Regions from separate parts of the Amycolatopsis sp. lyj-108 genome, predicted to be linked through region 2. Evidence: riboswitches for the same ligand, from Rfam matches in the RefSeq annotation. Region 2 holds a riboswitch; the other holds the start of a gene.
What was found. A riboswitch is a leader RNA that binds a small molecule or an ion and turns the genes downstream of it on or off. The one in region 2 is predicted to bind glycine.

Region 1: another riboswitch for glycine. It lies ahead of gcvP (aminomethyl-transferring glycine dehydrogenase); the one in region 2 lies ahead of gcvP (aminomethyl-transferring glycine dehydrogenase).

The regions. Positions count from the first base shown of each region.
Region 1 covers NZ_JAJPWQ010000004.1:431,262-446,574, reverse strand. The annotation lists gene ACLJO0_RS18175 (D-Ala-D-Ala carboxypeptidase family metallohydrolase) at 133-891, shown strand; gene ACLJO0_RS18170 (NUDIX domain-containing protein) at 897-1,529, opposite strand; gene ACLJO0_RS18165 (adenylosuccinate synthetase) at 1,526-2,719, opposite strand; gene ACLJO0_RS18160 (hypothetical protein) at 2,716-3,690, opposite strand; gene ACLJO0_RS18155 (adenylate cyclase) at 3,693-4,661, opposite strand; gene ACLJO0_RS18150 (hypothetical protein) at 4,771-5,706, shown strand; gene ACLJO0_RS18145 (hypothetical protein) at 5,724-6,164, shown strand; gene ACLJO0_RS18140 (hypothetical protein) at 6,485-6,862, opposite strand; gene ACLJO0_RS18135 (hypothetical protein) at 6,886-7,395, opposite strand; gene ACLJO0_RS18130 (hypothetical protein) at 7,703-7,975, shown strand; gene ACLJO0_RS18125 (CDP-alcohol phosphatidyltransferase family protein) at 8,064-8,699, shown strand; gene gcvH (glycine cleavage system protein GcvH) at 8,763-9,146, shown strand; gene garA (glycogen accumulation regulator GarA) at 9,272-9,739, shown strand; gene ACLJO0_RS18110 (MerR family transcriptional regulator) at 9,736-10,497, shown strand; gene ACLJO0_RS18105 (bifunctional nuclease family protein) at 10,717-11,190, shown strand; gene ACLJO0_RS18100 (TetR/AcrR family transcriptional regulator) at 11,281-11,895, opposite strand; gene ACLJO0_RS18095 (MerR family transcriptional regulator) at 12,193-12,774, shown strand; glycine riboswitch at 12,821-12,922, shown strand; gene gcvP (aminomethyl-transferring glycine dehydrogenase) at 13,094-15,313, shown strand, end outside.
Region 2 covers NZ_JAJPWQ010000005.1:179,753-195,065, forward strand. The annotation lists gene ACLJO0_RS20210 (general stress protein) at 1-341, opposite strand, end outside; gene ACLJO0_RS20215 (glutamine synthetase family protein) at 569-1,933, shown strand; gene ACLJO0_RS20220 (gamma-glutamyl-gamma-aminobutyrate hydrolase family protein) at 1,914-2,627, shown strand; gene ACLJO0_RS20225 (aldehyde dehydrogenase family protein) at 2,624-3,988, shown strand; gene ACLJO0_RS20230 (3-oxoacyl-ACP reductase) at 3,991-4,758, shown strand; gene ACLJO0_RS20235 (hypothetical protein) at 5,056-5,430, shown strand; glycine riboswitch at 5,688-5,788, shown strand; gene gcvP (aminomethyl-transferring glycine dehydrogenase) at 5,832-8,663, shown strand; gene gcvT (glycine cleavage system aminomethyltransferase GcvT) at 8,672-9,763, shown strand; gene gcvH (glycine cleavage system protein GcvH) at 9,781-10,158, shown strand; gene glyA (serine hydroxymethyltransferase) at 10,160-11,428, shown strand; gene lipA (lipoyl synthase) at 11,425-12,426, shown strand; gene ACLJO0_RS20265 (L-serine ammonia-lyase) at 12,443-13,816, shown strand; gene ACLJO0_RS20270 (FadR/GntR family transcriptional regulator) at 13,897-14,619, shown strand; gene ACLJO0_RS20275 (transglycosylase domain-containing protein) at 14,775-15,313, shown strand, end outside.

The sequences.
Region 1 (15,313 bases), on a different contig from region 2:
GTCTGGGCACGTGTGGGTCGAACGACCCACAGTGCGGTAACCGGAACCGCGTTAGCATCCGGTGCAGTGAATCGTTGACAACCCGTGGGGGTCACGGGTCTCACCTTCCCTGTCTTGAAAGGTGTTCCTGTCATGCGCATTCGTTTCCTCCTGCCGATGCTCGCCCTCGTGGCCGGGCTCGGTACCGCGGTCGCCACTCCGGCGGCCGCCGATCCGGGCCCGGTGACGGCGGGCGAAGTGTCCGTCGCCGACGCCTGTTACTCCTGGGGGCGCACGTTGTCCCAGGGCGCGTCCGGTGAGGACGTCCGGCAGTTGCAGATCCGGGTCGCCGGATATCCCGGTTACGGTGGTGTGCTCGCCATCGACGGCCAGTTCGGCGCGGGCACCAAGGCCGCGGTCACCCGCTTCCAGCAGGCGTACGGGCTGGGCGCGGACGGCATCGCCGGATCGGCCACGTTCACCAAGCTCTACGCGTTGCAGGACGACGACTGCACGCCGGTCAACTTCACCTACGCCGAACTGAACCGGTGCAACTCCGACTGGTCGGGCGGCAACGTGTCAGCGGCGACGGCGAAGGCCAACGCGCTGGTCTCGATGTGGAAGCTGCAGGCGATGCGGCACGCCATGGGCGACCGGCCGATCGACGTCAACGGCGGTTTCCGCAGCGTCGCCTGCAACAACGCCGTCGGCGGGGCGACCAACAGCCGTCACCTCTACGGCGACGCGGTCGACCTCGGGGCGGGCTCGCAGGGCTTCTGCGGGCTGGCGAAGCAGGCCCGCAACCACGGGTTCAGTGAGATCCTCGGCCCGGGCTACCCCGGCCACAACGATCACACGCACGTGGCACACCGGTCCACCCGGTTCTGGTCGGCGTCCTCCTGCGGGATCTGACCTCGTCACTCCCAGCGCCACAACGACGGCGGCCGTCCTCCCTTGGGGAGGGCGGTCGCGTGTTCGGTGGTGCGCCGCAGCCCGGGGACCCGCTCCATGGTCCGGCCGAGATTGGCCGGATAGGGTCGGTCCCCGGTCAGCGCTTCGGTCGCGTCCAGTGCCTGCGCCGTCGTGAAGATCGGACCGAGGAGCCCGGCGGTGAACGCGACGTCCCGCCACAGCCGTTCGGCCAGCATCGGGCGGCAGTCCGCCACGATCCGGTCGTGGTCGAAAGCCAGCGGCGGGACCTCGTCCAGCGGCGCCCACACCACGTTCCCCGGGTCGTCGAGCGCGGGTTTCATGGTGGCCCACAAGGCGATGGAGAGGGTGGGCCCGCGGGGGTCACGGTTCGGCTCGTCGAAGGTGGCGAGCTGTCCCGTCGCCGAGAGCGCGTCCGGCGGCAGCCCGAGTTTGGTGACCACCGCCCGGAGCGCCGCCTCCCGCAACCGCTCGCCGAGCCCGAGCAGCACCCCGGGCAGGGCGAGTTCGCCTTCGAACGGCTCGGCGGCACGCGGCGCGGTTCCCAGCAGGACGGTCCGTGTGCCGGGGTCGAACCGCACCACGAGCACGTCGACGGACACCGGAGTCGACTCGATCACGCGTTGATTGTCGACCTTGCCTCCACGACCCGGTAACCGGCCCTGTCCGGGCCGTAGCCGGCGACGGCTACCGGCAGCCGCGCACCGAACCACGCCGCCGGATCCGGCAGGTCGACGGCGGGGGAGCCGTCACCGGGTACGACCTTCAGCCCGGACGCGTCGAGGTGGGTCACCGCGAACGCGTCCACGCCGTCGCAGGCCGCGATCGCGTAGTCCAGCAGGGCCGCGTCGAGATGGCCAGCCCGCCACGCGCCCTGGAAGTCGCCGGTTTCGTTGTGCGCCTCCGGAAAACGGGCGAGCACGGCGGCGGACTCGGTCGGCAGCGGCCCCGCGCCGTGCCGGGTTAGATAGGTCCGCGTGACACCCAGTACCGCGTGCGGGCGCCCGGCCAGCAAGGCGCGGGCGTTGTGCGGGGTGGTGGTCGACCAGGTCGTATGCGGGTGAAATCCGTGGTGCTGGTCGAGGAGAACCCCCTGCGCTCCCTCGAAGACCAGCCGTCCGGAGTCCGCGAGCCGCCCTGTCTCGCCGCCGTCGGTGATCCGCACCGCGTCCGCGAAATCGCGGTACAGCGCCACCAGTTCGTCCACGGTGTGCGGTGGCGTGGCGAGCGGTGCGTAGAACCGCGCGAGCGCGTCCAGTTTGCGCCGCAACACCGACGGGCTGGCGCAGTCGGCGACCGTGGGCGCTTCCCCCGGCGTCCCGATCACCTCCTGGTTCTCCACCATTTCGCCCGGCGCGGCCCCCGCGAGCAGCGAGTACCAGACGGTCTCGCCGATCCCCTTCCCGCACGAGCCGTGCCGGTTCGCGCCCCGGGCCTCCTCCCTGGCCCGGTTCGCGTGGATGTGGAACGGGGTCGTGAGCAGGGCGCTCCCGTCCACGCTCAGCAGTGAGAGCGGATTCCGGACGCCCACCGCTTCGAGCCGCCGCGCTTCGGCGGCCAGCGCGAACGGCTCGACCAGCACGAACCGCGACAGATGGGTGGGCACGCCGGCGAACGTGCCCGCCCCGAACTGGCTGAAGGTGTGGTGCCGCCCGTCCGCGACGACGTTGTGCGCGGCCTGCGCGCCCCCGTTGAAGCGGACGACGGCGGTGGTGGGCCGGGCGGCGCACAGCGCGTCGACCACGGCGCCCTTGCCTTCGTCGCCGAAGCCGAGCCCGACCACCACCACGTGGCCGTCCAGCGGACTCATCGCAGCACCACGTCACTCGGGCCGTCGGTGTCGGGCACCGCCGAGGTGACGACCGATTTGGTGCCCAGTTTCGCCAGCGCCTTGCCCACAGCCGCGCTCTCGGCGACCGAGCCGACGTCCGCGAGGTCGGCGAGCGCCCGGTCGACGTCGACGACCCGTTCCTCCAGCCCGATGGTGGCCGCGATCAGTTCGCATACCGCGCCGGGATCGTCGAGCTTGAGGAAGTTCTGGCCGAGCAGACCGCTCCAGTGCTCGCCGATCTGCGGGTCGTTGTAGTACGACGACTGGTTCGGCAGCACGAAGTAGACATTCCATTTGCGGGCCAGCTCCCGGTACACCGAGGCCGGGTCGATGTCCTCCCGCACGTCGTCCCCGATCACCCGGCGGATGTGGCGGGCCTCCAGCGCGGGCTTGTTCAGCTCGTCGCCGATGATGAACAGATAGCCCTTGCGGCCGCGGTTCTGCCAAGCGTCGGTGACCACGTGCCTCGCCATGAAGTAGGCGGCCAGCTCGTAGGATTCGCTCTTCTGCCCGCCTCCACCGCCTTCGAGGAAGATCGTGCGCAGCTGCTCGTCCATCCGGTTGTCCGATTCGAACTGGCCGATCTGCAACGGGACCCGGTCGCTGTCGGCGTCGCCGATCGCGCCGAACAGCATCTGCGGATCGGCCAGGTAACCCCGGCGTTTGAGCAGGCCGTGCAGTTTGCCGAGCTTGCCCTGCATGATCCGCGGCACCCGGCGCATCGAGCCGGTGACGTCGAACAGCACCGCGATCGGCGTCGAATCGGTGTGGTCGGCCGAATCCCGGCATTCCCGCACGGCGTTCAGCGGATCGAGCGCGGGCGCGACCTTCCACTCTTTCGCGGGTTTGGAGCGGAGATCGGCGGTGTAGCCGAAATCGTCCTCGCCCTTGGCCGCGCGGAAGGTCCTCGCGGCGGCGTAGGCGTTGTCGTCCCAGTGTCCGTGTCCCATGGTCAGGCTCCTGTCTCGGGGATGGTGAAGGGTCGGAAGGTGCGGGGGCCGTACAGGTCGGCGAGCAGTTCGTCGTACTCGTCGAGCAGATCGGCGGCTTCGGGTCGTTGTGCCGGGATGTCCTGGGTGCACCACGTCGCGAACTCGCGTTGGCGGGTTTCGTTCGGTGCCAGTAGTTCCAGCATCATGCGGTGGAGCATGTGGACGTCCGTCGCCGCGGTCATCGGGAGTCCTCTGTGGACTTCCGATGGGTACTGGACGGAGTTGTCCGTCGCCAGCGGGAGCACACCGTCTTCGACGGCGAAGGACCAGCCTGCGAGGACGATTCCGTGCTGTCCCGGATGGACGAGCACGTTGTCCGCGGTGAGGTGGCCATGGACGACACCCGCGCGGTGCGCGCCCGCCACGGCGCGCAGCAGGCGCCGGTGCATCCAGGCGTAGTCGCGGCCGTCGAGCCCGCCAGGGAAGGCTTTCCCGATATCGGCGAGGGTGACGAAGCCGTCGACGAGCGGATCGAGGACGCTGAACGCGCGGTCGCCCCGCGCCACCGGACCCGAGGTGTCGAGCAGCCGCGGGTAGTAGGGACGCAGCCACCGGTGCCGTTCGGTGAAGCCGTCGAGGGTGCGCAACGCCGCCCACTCGGCGTGGATCAGCGGGTTGAGCGCCGGGTCGCGGACGAGTTTGACCAGATGAGGGCCGGTGGTCCGGTAGGTCGTCGCGACACTGCCCACCGCGTGCGGCTCGGTGAGGGTGTACGCCGAGGTCGCGGTGGTGATCGTCTGGCGCCGGGCGCGTTTCCACTCGTCGTGGAGGTGGTTGAGGGTGGCGGCGGCCCGGTGGGCGCGGTCGTCGCCGGGGTTGCGGTCGGGGTGGAGCACGGCCGCCAGTTCGCGGTAGCGATGGCGGGCGAACAGAGCGGCCGCGTCGACCGTGTTCTCGATCATCGCCACGGCGTCTTCCCTGGTGAGCATAGTTTGAGTCTAGACGACTCTTACTTCGGTCCGCAAGGGGGTGGGTACAAATCCCGTGCCGCTCGGCGGCTGCGGCCAATAGACTGGGCGAGCCGAACAGGGGGTGTTGGTGGTCGTCCGCGAACCGGATCGGAAAGACAGTCAGCGCACGATCGCGAAGATCGTCGTGTTCGCGCTCGGGATCGTCTGGGGAGCCGTCGCGGCCTTCGTCGGACGGTGGACCGTCGAGGGGTTGGCCGGCGTGTACGACGTGCGCGCGGTGATCTCCGAACGGAACTCCACGACCAGCGAAGGACAGCACGGCCCGCGAACCAGCTACGAGGTCCTGGCAATCGGCGAAGACGGCCGCGCGATCGAATTGCCGACACGAGACACGTTCGGCCTCGCCGATCCGGTGGTCGCCCGGCTTTCGTCGGTGACGGACCGGGTTCTGTCCGTGCGCGGGGCCACCGACGTCGTGGAAGCCCACCATCCGTGGGAGAAGATCACGGCGATGTCCCTCGGCTGGGTACTCCTGGTGCTCGCGGCCATCGTGCTGGCCAGGCTGGCGAGACCGGGCATCGCGTGGAAGTCGCTGCCGTTCCTGGCTGGGCTGGCCTTCGCCGCGTTAGTGGTGCTGACGCCGGTCGGGTTCGGCGGGACGGCCTACGGCGAGGTGTCCGACCCTGTCCCGAATTTCTGGGAACTCCGTCGCGACTTATGGGGGCCGCCACCGGTGTTCGCCCGTGGACAGACCGCCGTCTCCGGGGATTCGGCCGTGCGTGTGCTCGACAGCCGGTCCGGGCCGCCTGAGGGAGCCGAGGCGTGGTTGAGTGGATTCCACGTCCTCACCTTGCGGATCGAGGCGTCTCGCTTCGGTGACTCGGCGCTGGAGCTGTCGGCCGACGAACACGGTGAGCCGGAGCGGGTCAAGGACTGCGCCGGCGCTCCCGGCGCTTTCGACGGCACCACGGGTCTCGTCTGTTTCGTGGTCCCGCCCGGATACCGGGCCGAGTACCTCCTCGTCGGCAAACTCGAGCGGGAAGTCCTGCTGAAGCTCCGGTGATCGACGAAAGGACTCCAGTGCCGGAAAACGCGCGGAAACCCGGAGTTCTTACCTCGGCGCTTTCGGCCTTTCTTCCTTTTCTGCTGATCTTCGGTGTCGTCTGGGGCTCCCTCGGTTCCGACATCGGTGAATTGAGCACCGGCGAGGATGTCACGGTCACCGAGATCTCGGGGTGCACCTCGGAGGGATCCGCGGTGAACGGCCAGACCCCCTACTGCTCCGGAAAATGGCGCTTCGCCGACGGTCGTACCGGAGGCGGGCAGATCCTGGGTGAGGAGATCTCGCGGGGTGACACGGTCTTCGCCGGTGACGGATTCGCCTACCGGACGAGATCGCCGTTGATCTGGAAGGTTTCGGCAGGCGGCGCGCTGGGTCTCTTTCTCGTCGGACTGGTGATAGTGGGTGTCGTCCGGTACCGGTTGGACGTTGGCAAGCGGCGTCGCGAGAGCCGAGAGTAAGGCAAAGGGTGGCAGGTTGCGAAAGTGGCTTTCGCAACGTCGGGAGTAGGGTGCGGTAGCGAAGAGGGAGCCGTCATTACCGCCGCTGAAACCCATGGTCGAGATGTGTCGCGAAAGCCACTTTCGCAACGCCTGGGGTCCCGAAAGTGGCTTTCGCGACAGGGGTGCCCCACGGCCGCGAGCGAATCCCCGCGTCCCGGCACCTTTGCCTTACCCCTCAATAGAACGCTCTTTATCACTCACGACCGCCGCGCCGGGTCGCCGCCTTCAACACCGGAGACGCCTACCGCAAGACCCCGATCGTCTGGAGCAATTGAGGCTCAGGAGCGGGTCGCTTCGATCTGGCGCTCGTCCTCGGTCGAGCAACTCGTCACCGGATCGTTCGGCCCGCTCCCGCACGTCCAGGCGCCGATCACCACCGGACCGGGCCCCTGCGGCGAAGCGGCCTCGGCGGGCGTCAGCTTGGTGAAGTAGTCCTTGAGCACCTGAGTCGCTTCGGCGCAGTCGGTCTTCCCGTGTGCGACGACCTTGTTCTTCGCGCCTTGGAGCCCGGCGACCTCGCCGCAGGGCGTCCCGGCGGGCGCCGAGGTGGCGGCGGGGGAGGACGGTGCCGGCGCGGCGGCGGGAGCGGGATCGGCTCCGCAACCGCTCAGCAGGACGACGGCGAAAGCGGCGGGAAGTACGGCGAGGCTCTTCATGGGCCCTTCTTCTCGGGGATGGTTCATTCGACGGGGACGACGGCGGCGAACACGTTCTGATCGCCCTTGCCGCAACTGGTGCCGCCTTGCGCGGCGGGAGCGCCGGAGACGCACAGCCAGCCGTCCACGGTCTCGCTGACGGGTTCGTCGGAGCCCGCGGACTGGCGTCCGGCGATCCTCTGGTGGAACGAGCCGACGATCGCGGTCGCGTCCGCGCAGGAGACCCCGGGCCCGTTGAGCACCTGCAGGGTCAGCCCGCTGGCCGCGGTGACCGTGCCGCACGAACCCTGTACCGGTTCAGCGGGTTTCGGTTTCGTGGTGGGATTCGGGGCAGCGGAGGAACTCGGCGCGGTCTGCGACGGGATCGGCGGGACCGACACGCTGGACACACTCGCGGGGAGCGAGGGCGGTGAGGCCGACATCGCGGTGACAGGCGGTGGCGGATCGTCGCCCGAACAGGCGGCGAGCGTTCCGGCGACGGCGCAGGCCGCGAACAGGCGCCGCCACGTTCCCGTGGTCGTCGAGACGCGCAAGGCGATCCTTTCGTCGGCCGGTCGTGGCCGGCCCATTCTGACCCGGCCGGGCCCGAAGCCGTGGCATTGAGCCACGTTCGATTCGCGGGAGGCTATCGCGCCCCTGGGGCCGCGGTACGCGAGGACCGCTCAATAACTGTCCATTGTGGACGATTAACATGCCGTTCACAGCGCGACAACACCCCACTGTCGTTGCGAACCGATCGGACGAATCCACGCCGGACCCGTTAACGCGCGGCCCCGTTCTGCCGAAAAGAAAGGTAGCGCTCCGGCGTGTCCCAGTCCCCGTCACGAAACTGTGAGAGTGATGAAGACCGACGAACAGACCGACCCCGCGTCACCCCAGGCCACCGCGCCGGCGAGCACGGAGCTGCCACCGACGGCACCGTGCACCGTCGTCTGGTGCGGCGGCCGCCCGTACGTCCTCGAAAGCTCCGCCGGCCACAACCGCTGGGTCGGCACCGACCACCGGGGCAGGCCCGTGGCGCTGACCAGCGCGGACCTGCAACGCCGCGGCTGGACGCACACCCGGGTTTCTTTTTCGGCCGGAGGCCTCGGATGTGCGGAGGCGGGCCGCTGATACGGCTGGTTGAGTGACCGGCTGATGCCGCGGCCCGGCTGCGGAGATCCGAAAGCGCGCTTTGGGAGACGCAGCCTAGGCTGAGCGGGTGAGTACGCCCCCCGAACCGAGCGTGACCAGCGAAGAGCCTTCCCTCTTGCGGCAGGCCCTGAACGTTCCCAACATGCTTTCGATCCTCCGGCTCGCCGGGGTGCCGGTCTTCCTTTGGCTGCTCCTCGGCCCGAAGGAGGACGGCTGGGCGCTCGCGCTGCTCGTGTTCAGCGCGCTCACCGACTGGCTCGACGGCAAACTCGCCCGCTGGCTCAACCAGATGTCCCGGCTCGGCCAGCTGCTCGACCCCGCCGCCGACCGGCTCTACATCCTCGCGACCCTCATCGCGTTCCTGATCCGCGACATCATCCCCTGGTGGCTGGTGGTCCCGCTGATCGTCCGCGAGGCCGTGCTGGGCGTCTGCGTACTGCTGCTCCGGCACCGCGGCTTCGCCCCGCCGGAGGTCACCTACATCGGCAAGGGCGCCACCTTCGTCTTGATGTACGCCTTCCCGTTCCTGCTGCTCACCCAAGGCGGATCCGACATCGCCGCGATCGCCCGGCCGATCGGATACGCCTTCACGGCGTGGGGCGCGGTCCTGTACGTCTATTCAGGCGTGTTGTACGTCGTCCAGACGGTGCGGGCGCTGCGAACGGCCGAACCCGGCGAGTTGCGGGAGGCGGCGGGCGCGTGACCCGGCGGGATGCGAAACTGCGCGCGTCGGTTTCGAGTGAGGGCTTGAGAAAGGGGAGCGGCGTTGTCCACTCCAGAAGAACTGCGGTACACCGAGGAGCACGAGTGGGTCTCCGTGCGCGATGGCGGGCTCGTGCGCGTGGGCATCACGGAGTACGCCCAGGACCAGCTCGGTGACGTGGTGTTCGTCGAACTTCCCGAGGTCGGCAAGCAGGTCGGCTCGGGAGACACGTTCGGCGAGGTCGAGTCGACCAAGAGCGTTTCCGAGCTGTTCGCCCCGCTCGACGGCGAGGTGGTCGCGGTCAACGACGCGGTGACCGAGTCGCCCGAGCTGATCAACAGCGATCCCTACGGCGAGGGCTGGTTGATCGAGCTCCGTCTCGACGACGCGAGCTCGGTGGAATCCCTGCTGGAGGCCGAGGCGTACCAGGCGCTGATCAAGGAATAGCCGCAGGCCGCGGCCCTTCGGGAAGAGTAGGGGGAGCCGCGGGCCGGAGATTCGATCAGGCACGGTACGTTTGACCTCCACACGTTCTTGAGTAGTGGCAACACACATGCGTTAGGAGAGCTCAGGTGAGCACGAACGACGGGCCCGGCGTTCCCCCGGAGCAGTCTCCGGAGCGGACTTCTGTCTTCCGGGCCGACTTCCTGGCCGACGTCGAAGGCACTGAGGCTCCTCCGGCTGCCGAGGCCCCTGTCCAGGGTGTGGACGCGCTGCCCGCGGGTTCCGCCCTGCTGGTCGTCAAGCGGGGCCCGAACGCGGGTTCGCGCTTCCTGCTGGACCGCGACACCACCAGTGCGGGACGGCACCCGGACAGCGACATCTTCCTCGACGACGTCACGGTCTCCCGGCGGCACGCCGAGTTCCGCCGTGAGGGTGGCGAGTTCGTCGTCATCGACGTCGGCAGCCTCAACGGCACCTACGTCAACCGCGAGCCGGTCGACCAGGCCGTCCTCGCCGGTGGCGACGAGGTCCAGATCGGCAAGTTCCGCCTGGTCTTCCTGACCGGCCCGGGTCACGGGGGCCAGGGGGCACGGTGACGGCGGCCGGGCGGCCTGATCGGGATGCGTCGCAGCGCGATGGGTTGAGCATCGGGGCCGTGCTGGCACAGCTGCGCGGCGACTTCCCCGATGTCACCATCTCCAAGATCCGGTTCCTCGAGGCGGAGGGTCTGGTCCAGCCGGGCCGGACCCCGTCGGGGTACCGGCAGTTCGCTCCGGCGGACGTGGAGCGCCTGCGATTCGTCCTGTCCGCCCAGCGGGATCACTACCTCCCGCTGAAGGTCATCAAGGAACAGCTCGACGCGGCGGATCAGGGCGCCGCGCCCTCGGCGGCGCTGCCCAAACCGCCGCGGAAACTCGTTTCACTCGATTCCCCGGGGGAGAACGGCGGACTGCCGTCCCCCGGGGATTTCGAGACCGATCGAGAGATCAGGCTGACCGAGGAAGATCTGCTCCGCCAGGCGGGCATCGACGCCGCCACCCTGGCTGAGCTGCGGCAATACGGTCTCGTCCGCCCAGGTGCGGCGGGGTTCTTCGATCCCGACGCGGTCCTCGTGGCGAAGACCGTGAAAGCGATGACCGAATTCGGTATAGAGCCGAGACATCTGCGTGCCTTCCGGGCCGCGGCCGACCGCGAAGTCGGCCTGCTGGAGCAGATCGTGACCCCGGTGTATCGGCATCGTGACGAGGACGCCCAGGCGAGGGGCGACGAGGTCGTCCGGGAGCTCGCCGCGTTGACCGTGGCGTTGCACACGCTCTTGGTGAAGGCCGGAATACGGGCAGTCACAGGCGGTTGAACGGCTTCAGGGGACCGGGAGCCGTTGTGAGGCCACTTGTCAATGACTGAATGTTCGGCACCCTATGCCGTACCGTGAGAGTTGGTTGGCCACGGGCGAACCGAGAATGTCGGAGACAGCGAGCACAGCGCTCGGAAGACGGGTAGCGTCGGGATTGCCGTCGCTTGATCGTCGAGACAAGCGCTGCAGCCCGTGCGCACGAGAGGGAGGCGAAGCCCGATGAGCGAGATGCGCGTCGTCGGCGTGCGGGTGGAGCTACCCGCGAATCAGCCGATCTTGTTGCTACGGGAAACCGAAGGCGAGCGTTACCTGCCGATCTGGATCGGCTCGGTCGAGGCCACCGCCATCGCCTTGGAGCAGCAGGGAGTCCGCCCGGCCCGCCCGCTCACCCATGACCTGCTCAAGGAGGTCATCGGGGCGCTGGGCCGTGAACTGGAGCAGGTCGTCATCACCGACTTGAAGGAAGGCACGTTCTTCGCGGAACTGGTCTTCGACGGGGACATCCGGGTTTCCGCGCGACCGAGCGATTCGGTGGCGCTGGCGCTGCGGGTGGGGGTCCCGATCCACGCCGTCGACGCGGTGCTGGAGGAAGCGGGCCTCATCATCCCCGACGAGCAGGAGGACGAGGTCGAGAAGTTCCGCGAGTTCCTCGACTCGGTCTCGCCGGAGGACTTCCGCGGCGCGGACACCTGAGCACATCCTGGATCTCGTACGAAGGGGCGGCGCCGGTGGCGCCGCCCCTTCGTCGTACGGCCGCCCTTCATGACATCCCGCCGAGGTGGCTCAGGCCGCGGTCGCCTTGACGAACAGGTCCGCCAGCTCCCGCCCGTACCGCTCCAGGTCCAGCTTCCGGTCCGCCGCGAACTTCGCCGCGACACCGTCGATGGCCTGCGCGATCGACAGCGCCATCACGTCCGGCGCGAACTCGCCGAAAGCGCCTTCCTGCTGTCCCTGCCGCAGCTGGCGTTCGAGCCGGCCGGTCCGGAACTCCTCGACGAGCGGCGCCGACATGAACCAGCCCTCGGCGTCCGAGCCGCTCGAAGCCATCTCGACCATGACCCGCACCAGTTCCGGGTACGAGCCGAGGAACGCGATCTCCGACTCGATGTAACCGCGCAGCAGCCCGGCCCGGTCGGTCGTGCCCTGGATCCGTTCCTCGAGGAACTTGTCCTTCATCCCGGTCGCGGTGGTGACCACGGCCTGCATCAGACCAGCCTTGTTGGTGAAGTGGTACGAGATGATCCGGGTGCTGGACAGCCCGGCGCGCTCCTTGATCTTCGCGAACGACGTCTTGTGGTAGCCGAGGTCGGAGATCGTCGCGATCGTGGCCCCGATGATCTGGGCCCGCCGGGCCGCCTCGGTGACCGAGAGCCCCAGCTCCGCCTGAACCTCTTGCATGGCACTTTGGGTGGAGGGATTTACTTGCATGAGTAAAAATTAACACGATCGAGTAAAAGTGGCAACTGTGCGGCCGAACGGGGGACCGTGCTCGACAAGCCTCAAGAAGAGCTTGAGGCCGACCGCGCGTCGCGTTGACCGGTTTGCCGGACGCGCTTACCGTCAATGAGGGTGAATCGCCAAGGTGTGATTCGGATGTCTGGGGCATTCGTCTTGACGAGGAACTCCGGTGCGGGCTCACGTGGGTCCGCGCGGCTTTGTTCGCCGGCCGCCAGGTCGGGCGAGGGGAGGCATGGCGTGGTCGAGGCTGGTAGCCCTCAAGAGCCGCTCGTTCCGGTCGCTGACGGCGAGCAGGGCGAGCTGTTCCCCGACTCTTCCCTCCCGGACGAACTCGTCGGTTACCGCGGTCCCGCAGCCTGCCAGATCGCCGGGATCACGTACCGGCAGCTCGACTACTGGGCCAGGACGAAGCTGGTCGCGCCGAGTATCCGCACGGCGCACGGTTCCGGTTCGCAGCGGCTCTACTCGTTCAAGGACATCCTCGTCCTGAAGGTCGTGAAGCGGCTGCTGGACACCGGCGTCTCGCTGCAGAACATCCGCGTCGCCGTCGACCACCTGCGCCTGCGCGGTGTCCGCGACCTCGCCAGGGTCACCCTGTTCTCCGACGGCACCACCGTCTACGAGTGCACCTCGCCCGAAGAGATCGTCGATTTACTCCAGGGCGGGCAGGGTGTCTTCGGGATCGCGGTCAGCGGTGCGATGCAGGAGATCAGCGGCACCATCCACGAGTTCCAGGCCGAACGCGCCGACGGCGGCGTGATCGAAACGGTCACGCCGGACGAGCTCACGCAGCGCCGTAACGCACGTCGCACCGGCTGATCATGAAGCTGTGCGGGCGGCAGGGTAGGCTCACTTCCGCGGTCGACGAATCCGCGCGGGAGAGACCGAGCCGATAACCGTTGAGCTCGGCGCCGAAGGAGCAAGTCCTCCCCGGAACCTCTCAGGCACCCTGGACCGCGCGGAAGAGACGCCTCTGGAAAGTGGTTCGCCAGGTCACAGCCTGGCGGCCCCGCCGACGGTGCAAGCCCGGCTCAACACTCGGGCGAAACTCTCAGGCGCTCCCTCGGGGGTACGGACAGAGTGGGGAGGGCCAGGACAATCCGTCCCGGCCCCACCCCCGCGTCTTGGGAGGTCCCCGTTGGAGCCCGTTTCACTGGCCGCTCTCGAATCCGGAACCCCCTTCGCGGGCCGGCACATCGGTCCCGGCACCGAAGAGCTCGCGCGCATCCTCGACGTCGTCGGCGTCGCCTCGCTGGACGAGCTCGCCGAGCGGGCCGTTCCCACGTCACTGCGGGAATCCGCGACACCGCTGGAGCTTCCGCCGCCCGCCACCGAGACCGGCGCGCTCGCCGAACTCCGCGCACTGGCCGCGCGCAACCGGCCGATGGTCCAGATGATCGGCCTCGGCTACCACGACACCGTGACCCCGCCGGTGATCCGCCGGAACGTGCTGGAGAGCCCGGCCTGGTACACCGCGTACACGCCATATCAGCCGGAGATCTCGCAGGGCCGCCTCGAAGCGCTGCTCAACTTCCAGACCATGGTGGCCGATCTGACCGGCCTGCCGATCGCCAACGCGTCGATGCTCGACGAGGCGACCGCCGCGGCGGAGGCGATGACGCTGGTCCGCCGGGCGGGAAAGGCGAAGTCGGCCCGCTTCGTCGTCGACGAGGACACCCTTCCGCAGACGATCGAGGTCCTGCGTACCCGCGCCGAACCGCTCGGCATCGAGCTGGTGACCGCGGATCTGTCCCAAGGCATCACCGGACTGGGGCTCGGCGGCGACTTCTTCGGCGTGCTGCTGTCCTATCCGGGCGCGTCGGGCGTCGTCCGCGAATGGGACCACTCCATCGCCGAGGCCAAGGCACTGGGCGCGGCGGTGGTGATGGCCGCGGATCCGCTGGCACTGACGCTGCTGCGGTCGCCCGGTGAGCTCGGCGCCGACGTCGCGATCGGGTCCACACAGCGATTCGGCGTCCCGATGGGCTTCGGCGGGCCGCACGCGGCGTACCTCGCCGTCCGGAAAGGACTCGAACGGCAGCTGCCCGGCAGGCTGGTCGGGGTGTCGAAGGATGCCGACGGCGCGCCCGCGTACCGGCTCGCGTTGCAGACCCGCGAGCAGCACATCCGCCGCGAGAAGGCGACGAGCAACATCTGCACCGCCCAGGTGCTGCTGGCGGTGATCGCGTCGATGTACGCGGTGTACCACGGTCCCGAAGGCCTGCGCGCCATCGCGAACCGCGCGCACCGGATGGCCACCGTGCTCGCGGCGGGACTCGCCGAAAGCGGTGCCGACGTCGTGCACTGCGAGTTCTTCGACACCGTCATGGTCGCCGTCCCCGGCCGCGCGACCGGGATCGTCGCCACCGCCAGGGAACTCGGGGTCAACCTGCGGCTCGTGGACGCGGACCACGTCGCCATCGCCTGCGACGAAACGACGACCCGTGAGCACCTTTCCCTGGTGTGGAAGGCGTTCGGGGTCGCGGTGTCCGATGTGGACTCACTCGACGCGGACACCGCGGACGGGTTTCCGCCGGATCTGCGCCGCACCAGTGCGTACCTGACGCATCCGGTCTTCCACGCGCACCGCTCGGAGACGGCGCTGCTCCGGTACCTGAGGGCATTGTCCGACAAGGACGTCGCGCTCGACCGCAGCATGATCCCGCTCGGCTCCTGCACGATGAAACTCAATGCCACGGCCGAGATGGAGCCGATCACCTGGCCCGAGTTCGCCGGTCTGCACCCGTTCGCGCCCGCCGAGGACGCGGCAGGGCTGCTCACCGTCGTGAAGGATCTGGAGCGGTGGCTCGCCGGCATCACCGGCTACGACGCGGTCTCCCTGCAACCGAACGCGGGAAGCCAGGGCGAGTTCGCCGGGCTGCTGGCGATCCGCGCCTATCATCGCGAACGCGGGAACGCGGCGCGTGACGTCTGCCTGATCCCGTCCAGCGCGCACGGGACGAACGCGGCCAGCGCGGTCATGGCGGGAATGCGCGTGGTCGTGGTGAAATGCGACGACGAGGGCAACATCGACCTCGGCCACCTCAGGTCCACTGTGGACGAGCACGCGGACGACCTCGCCGCGATCATGATCACCTATCCCTCGACGCACGGTGTCTACGAGGACACCGTCCGCGAGGTCTGCGCGCTGGTGCACGACGCGGGCGGCCAGGTGTACGTCGACGGCGCGAACCTGAACGCGCTCATCGGGGTGGCGCAGTACGGGAAGTTCGGTGCCGACGTCTCCCATCTCAACCTGCACAAGACCTTCTGCATCCCGCACGGTGGCGGCGGACCGGGCATCGGGCCGATCGGCGTCCGCGCGCATCTGGCGCCGTACCTGCCGAACCACCCGCTG
Region 2 (15,313 bases):
CCGACGAGGCCGACGAGGATCGGCACCAGTCCGGCGCCCGGGTTCAGCAGGCTCAGCACGAGGCCGAGGAACATACCGAACATCGCGCCCGACAGTGCCGAGCTGGTCAGCACCTTGCTCCAGCCCATCCGCCCGGCGATCCGCTCGACCAGGATCGGCTCGACACCGACGATGGTGACGTCCGTGATCGGGAAGTCCGTTCCCGCGAGGTGGTCGACGGCACGCTGCGCTTCGGAGTACGACTCGTAGGAGCCGATCGGCCACCCGCTGGGCAGCGTCGGGAGCTGAGCCCGCCCCTGGGGCTCGGTGAACGTGGTCTGCTGCGTGAATGCCTGTGTCATTCCTTCTCACCTCTCTTGATCCGTACAACGTTCCGGGTGTGCGGATCTCCTCCCGTCCGGCGGGATTCACAGCATCTTCTCAGCCGGGCATCGCAGACAATCCGCCCAGGGATCAACTACAGTCCGCAATGGGTAACGAAGCAGACCATTGGTCGAGTTGACCAGGTCGGGCCCACCCGGTAGGAAGAAGCCGCAAAGGTACCGCTTCGAACCTTTAGGTGAGGCTGATGGCGAACAGGCGCGGCATGCTCACGCTGGATCGGCTCCGGGAACTGGTCGAGGACGGCACGGTCGACACGGTGCTGGTGGCGATCACCGACATGCAGGGCAGGCTGCAGGGCAAACGCTGCGCCGCCGAGTACTTCCTCAACGAGGTCGTCGAGCACGCCACCGAAGCGTGCAACTACCTGCTCGCCGTCGACGTCGACATGAACACTGTCGACGGCTACGCGATGTCGTCGTGGGAGACCGGCTACGGCGACTTCGTCATGCGCCCGGACTTCGACACGCTTCGCCTGCTGCCGTGGCAGGAGGGCACCGCGCTCGTCCTCGCCGACCTCGAACGGGTGCAGGGCGGCGCCGTGGCCCCTTCGCCGCGCCAGATCCTGCGCGGTCAGCTCGACCGGCTCGCCGCGCGTGGTCTCGCCGCGTACGTCGGGACCGAACTGGAGTTCATCGTCTTCGACGACACCTTCGAAGCGGCCTGGGACAAGCGTTATCAGGACCTTCGCCCGGCCAACCAGTACAACGTCGACTACTCGATGCTCGGCACCTCGCGGATCGAGCCGCTGCTGCGCCGCATCCGGAACGACATGGGCGGGGCGGGACTGTACGTCGAGTCGGCCAAGGGCGAGTGCAACCCCGGCCAGCACGAGATCGCGTTCCGCTACGCCGACGCGCTGACCACCTGCGACAACCACAGTGTCTACAAGACCGGGTCCAAGGAGATCGCCGCGCAGGAGGGCAAGAGCCTCACGTTCATGGCGAAGTACAACGAACGCGAGGGCAACTCCTGCCATATCCACATCAGCCTGCGCTCCGCCGAGGGCGAGCCCGTCCTGGCAGGCGACGGTCCCGGCGGGTTCTCGCCGCTGATGGAGCACTTCCTCGCCGGTCAGCTCGCCGGGCTGCGTGAGCTGACCTACTTCCTCGCGCCGAACATCAACTCCTACAAGCGTTTCGTCCCCGGCAGCTTCGCGCCGACAGCCGTCGCGTGGGGCACCGACAACCGCACGTGCGCGCTCCGCGTCGTCGGGCACGGGGACTCGCTGCGCACCGAGAACCGGGTCCCCGGCGGCGACGTGAACCCGTACCTCGCGGTGGCCGCGCTGATCGCGGCGGGCTTGCACGGCATCGAGAACGAACTGGAGCTGGAGCCGGAGTTCCACGGCAACGCCTACGGTTCCGACAAGCCGACCGTGCCGACGACTCTGCGGGAAGCCGCGGCGCTACTGGACAAGAGCGAACTTGGCAGGACCGCGTTCGGGGACGAGGTCGTCGACCACTACCTGAACGCGGCGAAGGTCGAACTCGCCGCGTACGACGCCGCCGTCACCGACTGGGAGAGGATCCGTGGCTTCGAACGGCTGTGACCCCATAATCGGTCTCACGTCCTATCTGGAGCCCGCGAAGTTCCTCGTCTGGGAGACCGAAGCAGCGCTGCTGCACCGGGTCTACGTCGACGGGATCGTCGCGGCGGGCGGGATCCCGGTCCTGTTGCCGCCGGTGAGCGGGGCACACGATCGACTGATGTCCGCCGTGGACGGGCTCGTGCTGGTCGGCGGCGCCGACGTCGACCCGGCGCGCTACGGCCAGGAGCAACACGCGACGACGTACACGAGGCCGAACCGGGACGCGTTCGAGTTCGGCCTGCTGCGGTCCGCTTTGGACACGGGAAAACCGGTGCTCGGCGTGTGCCGCGGTCTACAGGTGCTCAGCGTCGCGCTGGGCGGCACGCTCGCCCAGCACCTGCCGGACACTTTGGACAGTGCGGATCACCAGCCCGCGCCAGGGACCTTCGGCACCACTACGGTGACGCTTGCCGAGGGGAGCCGGGTCGCGGCGATCCTCGGCACCGAGACCAAGGTGCCGTGTTACCACCATCAGGCGATCGACAAGCTCGGCGACGGGCTGGTCCCGGTCGGCTGGGCGGCGGACGGGACCATCGAGGCGGCCGAACTGCCCGGTGACGGATTCGTCCTCGGCGTCCAATGGCATCCCGAACAGAATCCCGACGACATCAGGCTTTTCGAGGCGCTGGTGGAAGCAGCTAAGGAGCGCGCATGACCACGTTCGAGGTGATCAACCCCGCCACCGAAGAGGTGGTGAGGTCGGTCTCGCTGACCTCGGCCGAGGAGACCGACGCGGCGATCGCCCGCGCGCACGCGGCGTTCCCCGCATGGCGCGCGGTGGCCCCCGGCGACCGGGCGCGGCTGCTGCGCCGGTTCGCCGACGCCGTCGACGCCGACATCGAGAACCTCGCCCAGCTTGAGGTCGCCAACGCCGGTCACACGATCGGCAACGCGCGCTGGGAAGCCGGCAACGTCCGCGACGTGCTGACGTACTACTCCGCGTCGCCCGAACGGTTGAGCGGCAAGCAGATCCCGGTACCCGGCGGAGTGAACATGACGTTCCACGAGCCGCTCGGCGTGGTCGGGGTGATCGTGCCGTGGAACTTCCCGATGCCCATCGCGGGCTGGGGATTCGCGCCCGCGCTCGCCGCCGGGAACACCGTCGTCCTCAAACCCGCCGAGCTCACTCCGCTGACCGCGATCCGCCTCGGCGAACTCGCCCGTGAAGCGGGGATCCCCGAAGACGTCTTCCAGGTGCTCCCCGGCAAGGGATCCGTGGTGGGACAGCGGTTCGTGGACCATCCCGCGGTGCGGAAAGTGGTGTTCACCGGCTCGACCGAGGTCGGCAAGCAGATCATGGCGGGCTGCGCCGCGCAGGTGAAGCGGGTGACGCTGGAACTCGGCGGCAAGAACGCGAACATCGTCTTCGCCGACGCCGACCTGGAGAAGGCCGCGGCCACCGCGCCGTACGGCGTCTTCGACAACGCCGGGCAGGACTGCTGTGCGCGGTCGCTGATCCTGGTGCAGTCGAGCGTGTACGAGAAGTTCATGGAACTGCTGGAACCCGCGGTGAACGGTGTGGTCGTGGGGGATCCGCGGCTGGAAGTGACCGAGATGGGGCCGCTGATCTCGGCGGGGCACCACGCGAAGGTGTCGTCCTATGTGGACGACGCCGCGCCGGTGGCCTTCCGGGGAAACGCGCCCGTCGGCCCCGGGTACTGGTTCGCGCCGACCGTCGTCACCCCGCCGGATCTGCGGCATCCGCTGGCCTCGGAGGAGATCTTCGGCCCGGTCGTCGCGGTGGTCCCGTTCGACGGGGAGGCCGACGCGGTGACCATGGCCAACGACACCGAGTACGGCCTGTCCGGCTCGATCTGGACGCGCGACGTCGGCCGTGCCTTCCGCGTCGCCCGTGGTGTCGAGGCCGGGAACCTTTCGGTGAACTCGCATTCGTCCGTCCGGTACTGGACACCGTTCGGCGGGTTCAAGCAGTCCGGGCTGGGCCGGGAACTCGGCCCGGACGCCGTCGACGCCTTCACCGAGACCAAAAACGTCTTCATCAGCACGGAGGAATAGGAATGGTTCAGCGTTTCGAAGGCCGCGTCGCGGTCATCACCGGCGGCAGCAGCGGCATCGGCCTCGCCACCGCGCGGCGGCTGGCGAGCGAGGGCGCGAAGGTCGTCATCGGCGACATCTCCGCCGAGGCGGGCAAAGCCGCGGCCGACGAGGTCGGCGGCCTGTTCGTGCAGGCCGACGTCACCGACGCCGAACAGGTCGATGCCCTGTTCCAGACCACAGTGGACACTTTCGGCTCGGTCGACGTCGCGTTCAACAACGCGGGCATCTCCCCGCCCGAGGACGACTCGATCCTGACCACGGGCATCGACGCGTGGGAGAAGGTGCAGAAGGTCAACCTGACCTCGGTGTACCTGTGCTGCAAGGCGGCGCTGCCGCATATGCGACGGCAGGGCAAGGGCTCGATCGTCAACACGGCGTCGTTCGTCGCGGTGATGGGCGCGGCGACGTCGCAGATCTCCTACACCGCGTCCAAGGGCGGGGTGCTGGCGATGAGCCGGGAACTGGGCGTGCAGTTCGCGCGGGAGAACATCCGGGTCAACGCGTTGTGCCCGGGTCCGGTGAACACCCCGCTGCTGAAGGAACTGTTCGCGAAGGACCCCGAGCGGGCGGCGCGGCGGCTGGTGCACGTGCCGGTCGGGCGGTTCGCCGAGCCGGAGGAGATCGCGGCCGCGGTCGCCTTCCTGGCGAGCGACGACGCCTCGTTCATCACCGCTTCGCAGTTCCTGGTGGACGGCGGCATCTCGGGCGCCTACGTCACTCCGCTCTGACCGTCCGCAATTCGTCACCTAATTGCGGCACCCACGGTCGCGCTGTCCGTGAGGGCCTCTTTCCCTACCTTGAGAGTAGGGAAGGAGGCCCTCACGGACTTCCCGCACGTGCGGTCCTCTCAGGAGCCTCGGCGGCGGCGCCACCCCCCGGCGCAACTCGTCACCTGATTGCGGCCGCTGGCCCGCCACCCCGTCACTCGTCCCGGTGGCTGGGATGGCGGGCCGCTGACCTGCGCTGTAGTCCTGAGACGCGGAGCCGCACGGTTCCACGATCCGAAAGCGCGGGAGGCCCGAAGAATGACCCGGCAGATGAGCACCGCCATGCGTGACTGCATCGACCTGTGCAACGAGTGCCACGTCAGGTGCGAGGAGATGTTGACGCGCTGCATGGAGATGGGCGGCGCGAAACTCGGGATGATGATGGTGACCTGCGCGGACATGTCCCGCATGTGCGCCGACATGATGATGCGCTGCTCCGCCATGGTCGCCGACCTCGAGATGATGCGCATGTGCGCGAAGATGTGCGGCCTCGCCTCCCAGATGATGCGTATGTGCGCCCAGGAGTGCGCCAAGACCGGTGACACCGAACTCGCCGACGCGGCCGACATGATGATGCGGTGCGCCGAGCTCTGCGGCACGATCACCGCCGAGATGATGATGGAGAACGCGTAACTCGCGTGCTTGGAGCCGTAACTCGCGTGATCGGAGGCGTAACTCACGAGTGACGGCTCCAAGCACGCGAGTTACGGCTCCGGACACGCAAGTGACGTCGTCGGGTCGAAGTAGACGTGCGTTGAACACGCCAGGTACGGTGTGCGCACAACTACAGACAGGGCCGTTGAGCTGGAGCGGGAGAGCCCTCACGAACGTGGTGGGGCACCGAAGGAGCAAACTCCCCGGAATCTCTCAGGTACTCACTACCGCTTCCGCGAGGCCACTCTGGAAAGCAGGCGCGCAAGTGCGCCTCACCCAAGGTGAAAGCCGCATCACGTGCGGTGAAACTCTCAGGTGCCATGACAGAGGGGGAGTTCCCAGCGCACCGGTCTATCCGGCGCCTGACCCAAGGAGCTCCCTTGACCAGTACGTCGTTCGACGACCGGCACATCGGCCCCTCGGAGTCCGAGCAGGCCAAGATGCTCGCCGAGGTCGGCTACGGCAGCCTCGACGCCTTGGTGCAGGCCGCGGTGCCGTCCGCGATCCGGGTCACGCGTGACCTCGAACTTCCCCCCGCCGCGTCCGAAGAGGACGCCATCGCGGAGCTTCGCGCGCTCGCCGCGCTCAACAAGCCGATGACGCAGATGATCGGCCTCGGCTTCCACGACACGGTCACTCCGGCGGTCATCCGCCGCAACGTGCTGGAGAACCCGGCTTGGTACACGGCGTACACGCCGTATCAGCCGGAGATCTCGCAGGGCCGTCTCGAAGCCCTCCTCAACTTCCAGACCATGGTCTCCGAGCTGGCCGGTCTCACCACCGCGAACGCCTCCCTGCTCGACGAGTCCACCGCCGTCGCCGAGGCCGTCATGCTGATGCGCCGCGTGTCGAAGTCCAAGTCCAACAAGGTCGTCCTCGACGCCGAATGCCTGCCGCAGACCATCGCCGTCGTCCGCACCCGCGCCGAGGCGATGGGCGTCGAGGTCGAGGTCCGCGACCTGCTCACCGGCTTGCCGGACGAGTTCTTCGGCGTCGTCGTCCAGTACCCGGGCGCTTCCGGCGTGCTGCGCGGCGCGGGCTTCTACTCCGCCATCTCCGAGACCGCGAAGGCCGCCGGCGCGCTGTACACCGTCGCCGCCGACCTGCTCGCCCTCACGTTGATCACCGCGCCGGGTGAGTTCGGCGCCGACATCGCCGCCGGTTCCACCCAGCGCTTCGGTGTCCCGCTCGGTTACGGCGGTCCGCACGCCGGATACATGGCCGTCCGCGCCGGGCTCGAGCGTTCGCTGCCGGGCCGCCTGGTCGGGGTCTCGGTCGACGCCGACGGCAACTCCGCGTACCGCCTCGCCCTGCAGACCCGCGAGCAGCACATCCGCCGCGAGAAGGCGACCTCCAACATCTGCACCGCGCAGGTGCTGCCCGCGGTGCTCGCCGCGATGTACGCGGTCTACCACGGTCCGGACGGCCTCAAGCGCATCGCGACCCGCGTCCACGAACTCGCCGGCGGCCTGGCGGACGCCCTCCGCGCGGGCGGCGTCGAGGTCGTCCACGAGGGCTTCTTCGACACCGTCCTCGCTCGCATGCCCGGTCAGGCCGAAGCGGTCGTCGCGGTCGCCCGCGAGAACGGGATCAACCTCGGCCCGGTCGACGCCGACCACGTCCGCATCGCCGTCGACGAGGTCACCACACCCGCGATCATCGCCAAGGTGCTCAACGCCTTCGGTATCGACAACCCGGCCGCCGAAGCACAGGCACTGCCCGCCGGGCTGCACCGTGAGAGCGAGTACCTCACGCACGAGGTCTTCCACTCGCACCGCTCCGAGACCGCGATGCTGCGGTACCTGCGCAGCCTGTCCGACCTCGACTACGCGCTCGACCGCGGCATGATCCCGCTCGGCTCCTGCACGATGAAGCTCAACGCCACCACCGAGATGGAGCCGATCAGCTGGCGCGAGTTCGCGGGTATCCACCCGTTCGCCCCCGCTGACCAGGCCGAGGGCTACCACGTCCTCGTCGAGCAGCTGTCCGGTTGGCTGGCCGAGGTCACCGGCTACGACAAGGTGTCGTTGCAGCCGAACGCGGGCAGCCAGGGCGAGCTCGCCGGTCTGCTCGCGATCCGCGCGTACCACCACGCGAACGGCCAGCAGGAGCGCGAGGTCTGCCTGATCCCCTCGTCCGCGCACGGCACGAACGCCGCCTCCGCGGTCATGGCGGGCATGCGCGTCGTCGTGGTCAAGTGCACCGACGAGGGCAACGTCGACCTCGAAGACCTGCGGGCCAAGGTCGAGGCCAACCGCGACACGCTGTCCGCGATCATGGTCACGTACCCGTCCACGCACGGCGTCTACGAGCACGGCATCGACGAGCTGGCCAAGATCGTGCACGACGCGGGCGGCCAGGTCTACGTCGACGGCGCGAACCTCAACGCCCTGCTCGGTCTCGCCAAGCCGGGCGAGTTCGGTGGCGACGTCTCGCACCTGAACCTGCACAAGACCTTCTGCATCCCGCACGGTGGCGGCGGCCCCGGCGTCGGCCCGGTCGCGGTCCGCGCGCACCTCGCGCCGTACCTGCCGAACCACCCGATGCTGGCGAAGGCGGGCCCCGAAACCGGTGTCGGCCCGATCAGCGCGGCCCCGTTCGGTTCGGCGTCGATCCTGCCGATCTCGTGGGCGTACGTCCGCATGATGGGCGCGGGCGGGCTCACCGCCGCGACGCAGGTCGCAGTTCTCGCCGCGAACTACGTGGCCAAACGCCTCAACCAGCACTACCCGGTGCTGTACACCGGCCAGGACGGCCTTGTCGCGCACGAGTGCATCCTCGACCTGCGCGGGCTCACCAAGGAGACCGGCGTCAGCGTCGACGACGTCGCGAAGCGCCTGATCGATTACGGCTTCCACGCGCCGACCATGTCGTTCCCGGTCGCGGGCACGCTGATGGTCGAGCCGACCGAATCCGAGGACCTCGGCGAGATCGACCGCTTCTGCGACGCGATGATCGCCATCCGCGCGGAGATCGACGCCGTCGCGCAGGGCCGTTGGGCCGCGGACAACAGCCCGCTCCGCAACGCCCCCCACACCGCCGAGACCCTGGTCGGCGACTGGGACCTGCCGTATGACCGCGAACTGGCGGTGTACCCCGCCGGAGTGAATCGCAAGGCCAAGTACTGGCCTCCGGTGCGCCGCATCGACGGTGCGCGCGGGGACCGTAACCTCGTCTGCTCCTGCCCGCCGCTCAACGCCTACGAGAACTGAGGCACTTGATGTCGAAAGAGACGTCCCTGCACGGAGTCCACAAAGGACTGGGTGCGTTGTTCACCGACTTCGCGGGCTGGTCGATGCCGATCCGCTACAGCAGCGAACTGGCGGAGCACAAGGCCGTCCGCGAGACCGCGGGCCTGTTCGACCTCTCCCATATGGCCGAGATCGAGGTGACCGGCCCGCAGGCCGCCGACACCCTCGACTTCGCGCTGGTCGGCAACCTGTCCGGCGTCAAGCCGGGCCGGGCGCGCTACACGATGATCTGCGACGAGAACGGCGGCGTGCTGGACGACCTGGTCGTCTACCGCCTCGCCGACGAGAAGTTCCTGGTCGTGGCCAACGCGGGCAACGCCTCCGTGGTCGCGGAGGCACTGGCCGAGCGGGTCTCCGGCTTCGACGCCGTCGTCGAGAACAAGTCCGAGGACGTCGCGCTGATCGCCGTCCAGGGCCCGAAGGCCGTCGAGATCCTCGGCGCCGTCACCGACGCCGACCTCGGCGCGCTCAAGTACTACGCGAGCGTCCCGGCCGTCGTGAAGGGTCACGACGTCCTGCTCGCCCGCACCGGATACACCGGCGAGGACGGCTTCGAGCTGTACGTCCCGGCCGGTGAGGCCCCCGCCGTCTGGCGCATCCTGACCGACGCGGGTGCGCCGCACGGTCTGCTCCCGGCCGGTCTCGCCTGCCGCGACACCCTGCGCCTCGAAGCCGGGATGCCGTTGTACGGCAACGAACTCAGCCTCCAGCTGAGCCCGTTCGAAGCCGGTCTCGGCCGCGTCGTCAAGTTCGAGAAGCCCGGCGACTTCGTCGGCAAGGCAGCGCTCGAGGAACTGTCCAAGAAGGACGTTCCCCGCGTGCGTGTGGGGCTCAAGGGCTCCGGCCGCCGCGCCCCGCGCCACGGCTACACCGTCCTGGCGGGCGAGACCGAGATCGGCGAGGTCACCAGCGGTGCCCTGTCGCCGACCCTGGGTTACCCGATCGCCATGGCCTATGTGGACCGGGAGCACTCCGAGCCCGGCACCGAGCTTTCCGTCGACATCCGGGGCCGCATCGAGCCTGTCGAGGTCGTCGCCCTGCCCTTCTACTCCCGCGCCTGAAAGGCCCTTCCGAGATCATGAGCATCCCCCAGGACCTGAAGTACACGAAGGAACACGAGTGGCTGAACGTCGCCGACGGCGTCGCCACCGTGGGCATCACCGCCTTCGCCGCCGAGTCGCTCGGTGACATCGTGTTCGTCCAGCTTCCCTCGGTCGGCGACACCGTCACCGCGGGCGAGGTGTTCGGCGAGGTCGAGTCGACCAAGTCGGTCAGCGAGCTGTACGCGCCCGTGGACGGCGAGGTCGTCGAGGTGAACGAGGCCACAACGGACACCCCCGAGCTCATCAACTCGGACCCGTACGCCGAAGGATGGCTCCTGAAGGTGCGTCTGTCCGGCGACGTGCCCGCCCTGCTCGACGCCCAGGCTTACGCCGTCCTGACCCAGGAGAACTGAGATGTTCAACGCTGCCTTGTCCGATGTGGACCCCGAGGTCGCCACCGCCGTCGCGGCCGAACTCGACCGGCAGCAGTCGACCCTGGAGATGATCGCCTCGGAGAACTTCGCCCCGGTGGGCGTGCTCGAGGCACAGGGTTCGGTGCTGACCAACAAGTACGCCGAGGGGTACCCCGGCCGCCGCTACTACGGCGGTTGCGAGCACGTCGACGTCATCGAGCAGCTGGCGATCGACCGTGCGAAGGCCCTGTTCGGCGCCGAGCACGCCAACGTCCAGCCGCATTCGGGCGCGCAGGCCAACGCCGCCGCCATGGTCGCGGTGCTCAACCCCGGCGACACCATCCTGGGTCTCGATCTCGCCCACGGCGGGCACCTGACACACGGGATGAAGATCAACTTTTCCGGCAAGCTCTACAACGTCGTCGCCTACCACGTCGACAAGGAGACCGGGATCGTCGACGTCGAGGAGATCGAGCGCCTCGCCAAGGAGCACAAGCCGAAGCTGATCATCGCCGGTTGGTCGGCGTACCCGCGTCAGCTCGACTTCGCCGAGTTCCGCCGCATCGCCGACGAGGTCGGCGCGAAGGTCATGGTCGACATGGCGCACTTCGCCGGTCTCGTCGCGGCCGGGCTGCACCCCAGCCCGGTGCCGTACGCGGACATCGTCACCACGACCACGCACAAGACCCTCGGCGGCCCGCGCGGCGGCATCATCCTGTGCCGTCAGGAACTCGCCAAGAAGATCAACTCGGCGGTGTTCCCCGGCCAGCAGGGCGGTCCGCTGGAGCACGTCATCGCCGCCAAGGCCGTCGCGCTCAAGATCGCCGCGAGCGAGGAGTTCCGCGAGCGTCAGCAGCGTGTGCTCGAAGGCGCGAAGATCCTGGCCGACCGCCTCTCGCGCACGGACTGCGCCGAAGCCGGTGTCCGCGTGCTGACCGGCGGCACCGACGTGCACCTGGTGCTCGTCGATCTGGTCAACTCCACTTTGGACGGTCAGCAGGCCGAGGACCGGCTGCACTCGGTCGGCATCACGGTCAACCGCAACGCCGTCCCGTTCGACCCGCGCCCGCCGATGATCACCTCGGGCCTGCGCATCGGCACCCCGGCGCTGGCGACCCGCGGCTTCGGCGCCGAGGACTTCGCCGAGGTCGGCGACATCATCGCCGAGGCGCTGCGCCCCGACTTCGACGAGGACCTGCGCCAGTCGCTGTCCGCCAGGGTCGAACTGCTGGCCAAGAAGCACCCGCTGTACGCGGACCTCAACCGATGAGCGCGGTCCCCGAGGGGCGCAAACTTCTCCGGCTCGAAGTCCGCAACGCGCAGACCCCGATCGAGAAGAAGCCGCCGTGGATCAAGACCCGCGCGCGGATGGGCCCCGAGTTCACCGAGCTCAAGGGCCTGGTCAAACGTGAAGGCCTCCACACCGTGTGTGAGGAGGCCGGTTGCCCCAACATCTACGAATGCTGGGAAGACCGTGAGGCCACGTTCCTGATCGGTGGGGACCAGTGCACCCGTCGGTGCGATTTCTGCCAGATCGACACGGGCAAGCCGGCGGCGCTGGACAGGACCGAGCCGCGCAAGGTGGCGGAGTCGGTGCAGGCCATGGGGTTGCGCTACTCGACGGTGACCGGTGTGGCGCGCGACGACCTCGAAGACGGCGGCGCGTGGCTGTACGCTGAAACCGTCCGGCAGATTCACGCGCTGAACCCGGGTACCGGTGTGGAGTTGCTGATCCCGGACTTCAACGCGGATCCGGATCAGCTGGCCGAGGTGTTCGGTTCGCGGCCCGAGGTGCTGGCGCACAACGTGGAGACGGTGCCGCGGATCTTCAAGCGGATCCGGCCCGGTTTCCGGTACGCGCGGTCGCTCGAAGTGATCACGCGGGCCCGTGAGGCCGGTTTGGTGACGAAGTCGAACTTGATCCTGGGCATGGGCGAGACTCCGGAGGAGGTGGCTCCGGCGATGAAGGACCTGGTCGACGCGGGCTGCGAGATCCTGACGATCACCCAGTACCTGCGTCCGTCGCCCCGGCATCACCCGGTGGACCGGTGGGTCAAGCCCGAAGAGTTCGTCGAGCACTCGAACGCCGCAGAGGCGATGGGCTTCGCCGGCGTCATGGCCGGGCCGCTGGTCCGCTCCTCGTACCGCGCCGGGCGGCTGTTCGCGCAGACGAAGGCCCACCGCGGCGAAGCGCTGTCGGAGAACTTGGCCCATCTCGCCGCCGAAGGGCCCGCGGCCCAAGAAGCCAGCTCACTGCTGGCCAGATAGGAAGGAGGGCAGATCAATGGCGATCAGCGTCTTCGACCTGTTTTCGATCGGCATAGGCCCCTCCAGCTCCCATACGGTGGGCCCGATGCGGGCGGCATTGACCTTTGTGGACGGTCTGGCCGCGGACGGTGACCTGACGGCCACGACACGTGTCCAGAGTGAGCTTTTCGGCTCGCTCGGCGCGACCGGGTTCGGGCACGGCAGCGACAAGGCCGTGCTGCTCGGGCTGTCCGGGGAACGTCCGGAGGAGATCGACACTGACACGGTGCCAGGCAAGATCGCGGAGATCCGCGAATCCTGTCTGCTGAAGCTGCGCGGTGAACACGAGATCGTGTTCACCGAGGACACCGACCTGACCATGCACCGGCGGAAGTCGTTGCCCGCGCACCCGAACGGGATGATCTTCCGCGCGTTCGACGCCGACGGGAAGGTGCTGCGCGAGCGGACCTACTATTCGGTCGGCGGCGGCTTCGTCCGCGATGAGTCCTACGAGACCGACACTGTCGTCGTCGAGGACTCGACGCGGCTGGAATTCCCGTTCCGCACCGGCGCGGACCTGCTGAAACACTGCGAGGACACCGGGCTGCCGATCAGCGAGATCATGCTGCGCAACGAACTCTCCTGGCGCACGCGCGAGGAGGTCCGCGAAGGTCTGCTGGAGATTTGGCAGGTCATGGTGGAATGCGTGCGCAACGGCTGCGAGCACGAAGGTGTCCTGCCGGGTGGGCTGAAGGTACCGCGGCGCGCGAAGGCGTTGCACGAGAAGCTGCTCGCCGAGGACGGCGTCGGCGACCCGCTGTACGCGATGGACTGGGTGAGCCTGTACGCGCTGGCGGTCAACGAGGAGAACGCCGCGGGCGGCCGCGTCGTCACCGCGCCCACCAACGGCGCCGCGGGGATCATCCCGGCCGTTCTGCACTACTACCAGCGGTTCATCCGGGGCTCGTCGGACGACGGCATCGTGACGTTCATGCTCACCGCGGGCGCGATCGGCTCGATCCTCAAGCAGACGGGTTCGATTTCGGGCGCCGAGGTCGGCTGCCAGGGCGAGGTCGGTTCGGCCAGCGCGATGGCCGCCGCCGCGCTCACGGAGGTCCTCGGCGGGTCGCCGGCGCAGGTGGAGAACGCCGCCGAGATCGGCGTCGAACACCACCTGGGGCTGACCTGCGACCCGGTCGGCGGGCTGGTGCAGATCCCGTGCATCGAACGCAACGCCGTCGGCGCGTCGAAGGCGATCCACGCCGCGCGGATGGCGATGCGCGGCGACGGTTCGCACATCGTGACGCTGGACAAGGCGATCAAGACCATGCGTGAGACCGGCGCCGACATGAGCGTGAAGTACAAGGAGACCTCGCGCGGCGGCCTCGCCGTGAACGTCATCGAGTGCTGACCGCTCCGCAATTCGGCACCTGGTTGCGATACACGTGTGCGCAACCAGGTGCCGAATTGCGGGCGGCCTAAACTCGAAGAGTGGAGACGAGCACGGTCGCGAACGCGGGTGACGCGCTGTTCCGCCCGGTGCGCGCGGGCAACGCCTTCGAGGAGACCGTCGAAAGGCTGCTCCAGGCGATCCGGCTCGGAGTGGTGGGCGCGGGTGAACGGCTGCCGTCGGAGCGTGAGCTCGCCGAGCGGCTCGGGGTCAGCCGGGTGACGCTGCGCGAGGCCATCCGCGCGCTGTCCGACGCGGGCTACGTCGAGTCGCGGCGTGGCCGTTACGGCGGCACTTTCGTCAACGACGTCCTGCCCGACCCGCCCGCCGCCGATGGGCGGAAGGTCGACAACGCCACCCTGGAAGACGCGCTCGGCCTGCGGCACGTCCTGGAAACCGGCGCCGCCGAGATGGCGGCTTCGCGGTCCCTCAGCCCGGCCGACCGGCAGCATCTGACCAGCACGCTCGCCGAGGCGGCGGCGGCCGACGTCGGCGACTACCGGCGCAAGGATTCGCGGCTGCACCTGGCGATCGCCGAGGTCACCGCGTCCGGCTCGCTGACCACGGCGATGGCCGACGCGCGGATGCGGGTCAACCAGCTGCTCGACATGATCCCGCTGCTCGAACCGAATCTGGAGCATTCCAACGCCCAGCACGAGGCCATCGTCGACGCGATCCTGGCCGGTGATCCGGAGGCGGCCCGGCGCGCGATGACGGAGCACGTCGAAGGGACGGCTTCGCTGCTTCGCGCCTTCCTCGCTTGAGGTGACTTGCGCGGAGTTCACCCCCCGCAATTCGTCACCTACTTGCGGTGGTTCGTGTCGCCAACTACCGCATGTAGGTGACGAAATGCGGAGAGCCGGACACGGTTCGGTGATTTTCCCACAACCTTTTCACTCGTTCGGGCGTCTTACCTGGCGTGGAGAACCCGGATGAGTCAGTCGCACCCGAGTCGGAGACCACGGCCACCCCCGAGCCGAAAGGGAAGAAGCTCAGGTGGCGCCGGATCGCCGCCTGGACGCTCGGCCTGCTCATCGGCATCCCGGTGGTCACGTTCGGGATCGCGTACGTCGTGCTCGACGTCCGCAGCCCGGAGGAGGTGCTCGCCGGGCTCGACAAGACCGTCATCCTGCAGAACGCGGACGGTTCCGAACTGCTCAAGGTGATCCCGCCCGCCGGAGACCGGCTGTTCGTGCCCTACGACGCCATCCCCGCGAAGCTGCGTGACGCGATCGTCGCGACCGAGGACCCGACCTTCTGGGACAACGAGGGCTTCGATCTCACCGGACTCGGCCGCGCGCTGGTGACCGGCGTCGGCGGCGGCTCGGGGATCACGCAGCAGTACATCAAGAAATCCACCGGCAACGAGGACGCCACCCTCACCCGCAAGTTCTCCGAACTGGTGCTCGCCACGAAGATCACCCAGCAGCAGACCAAGAAGGAGATCTTCGAGAGCTA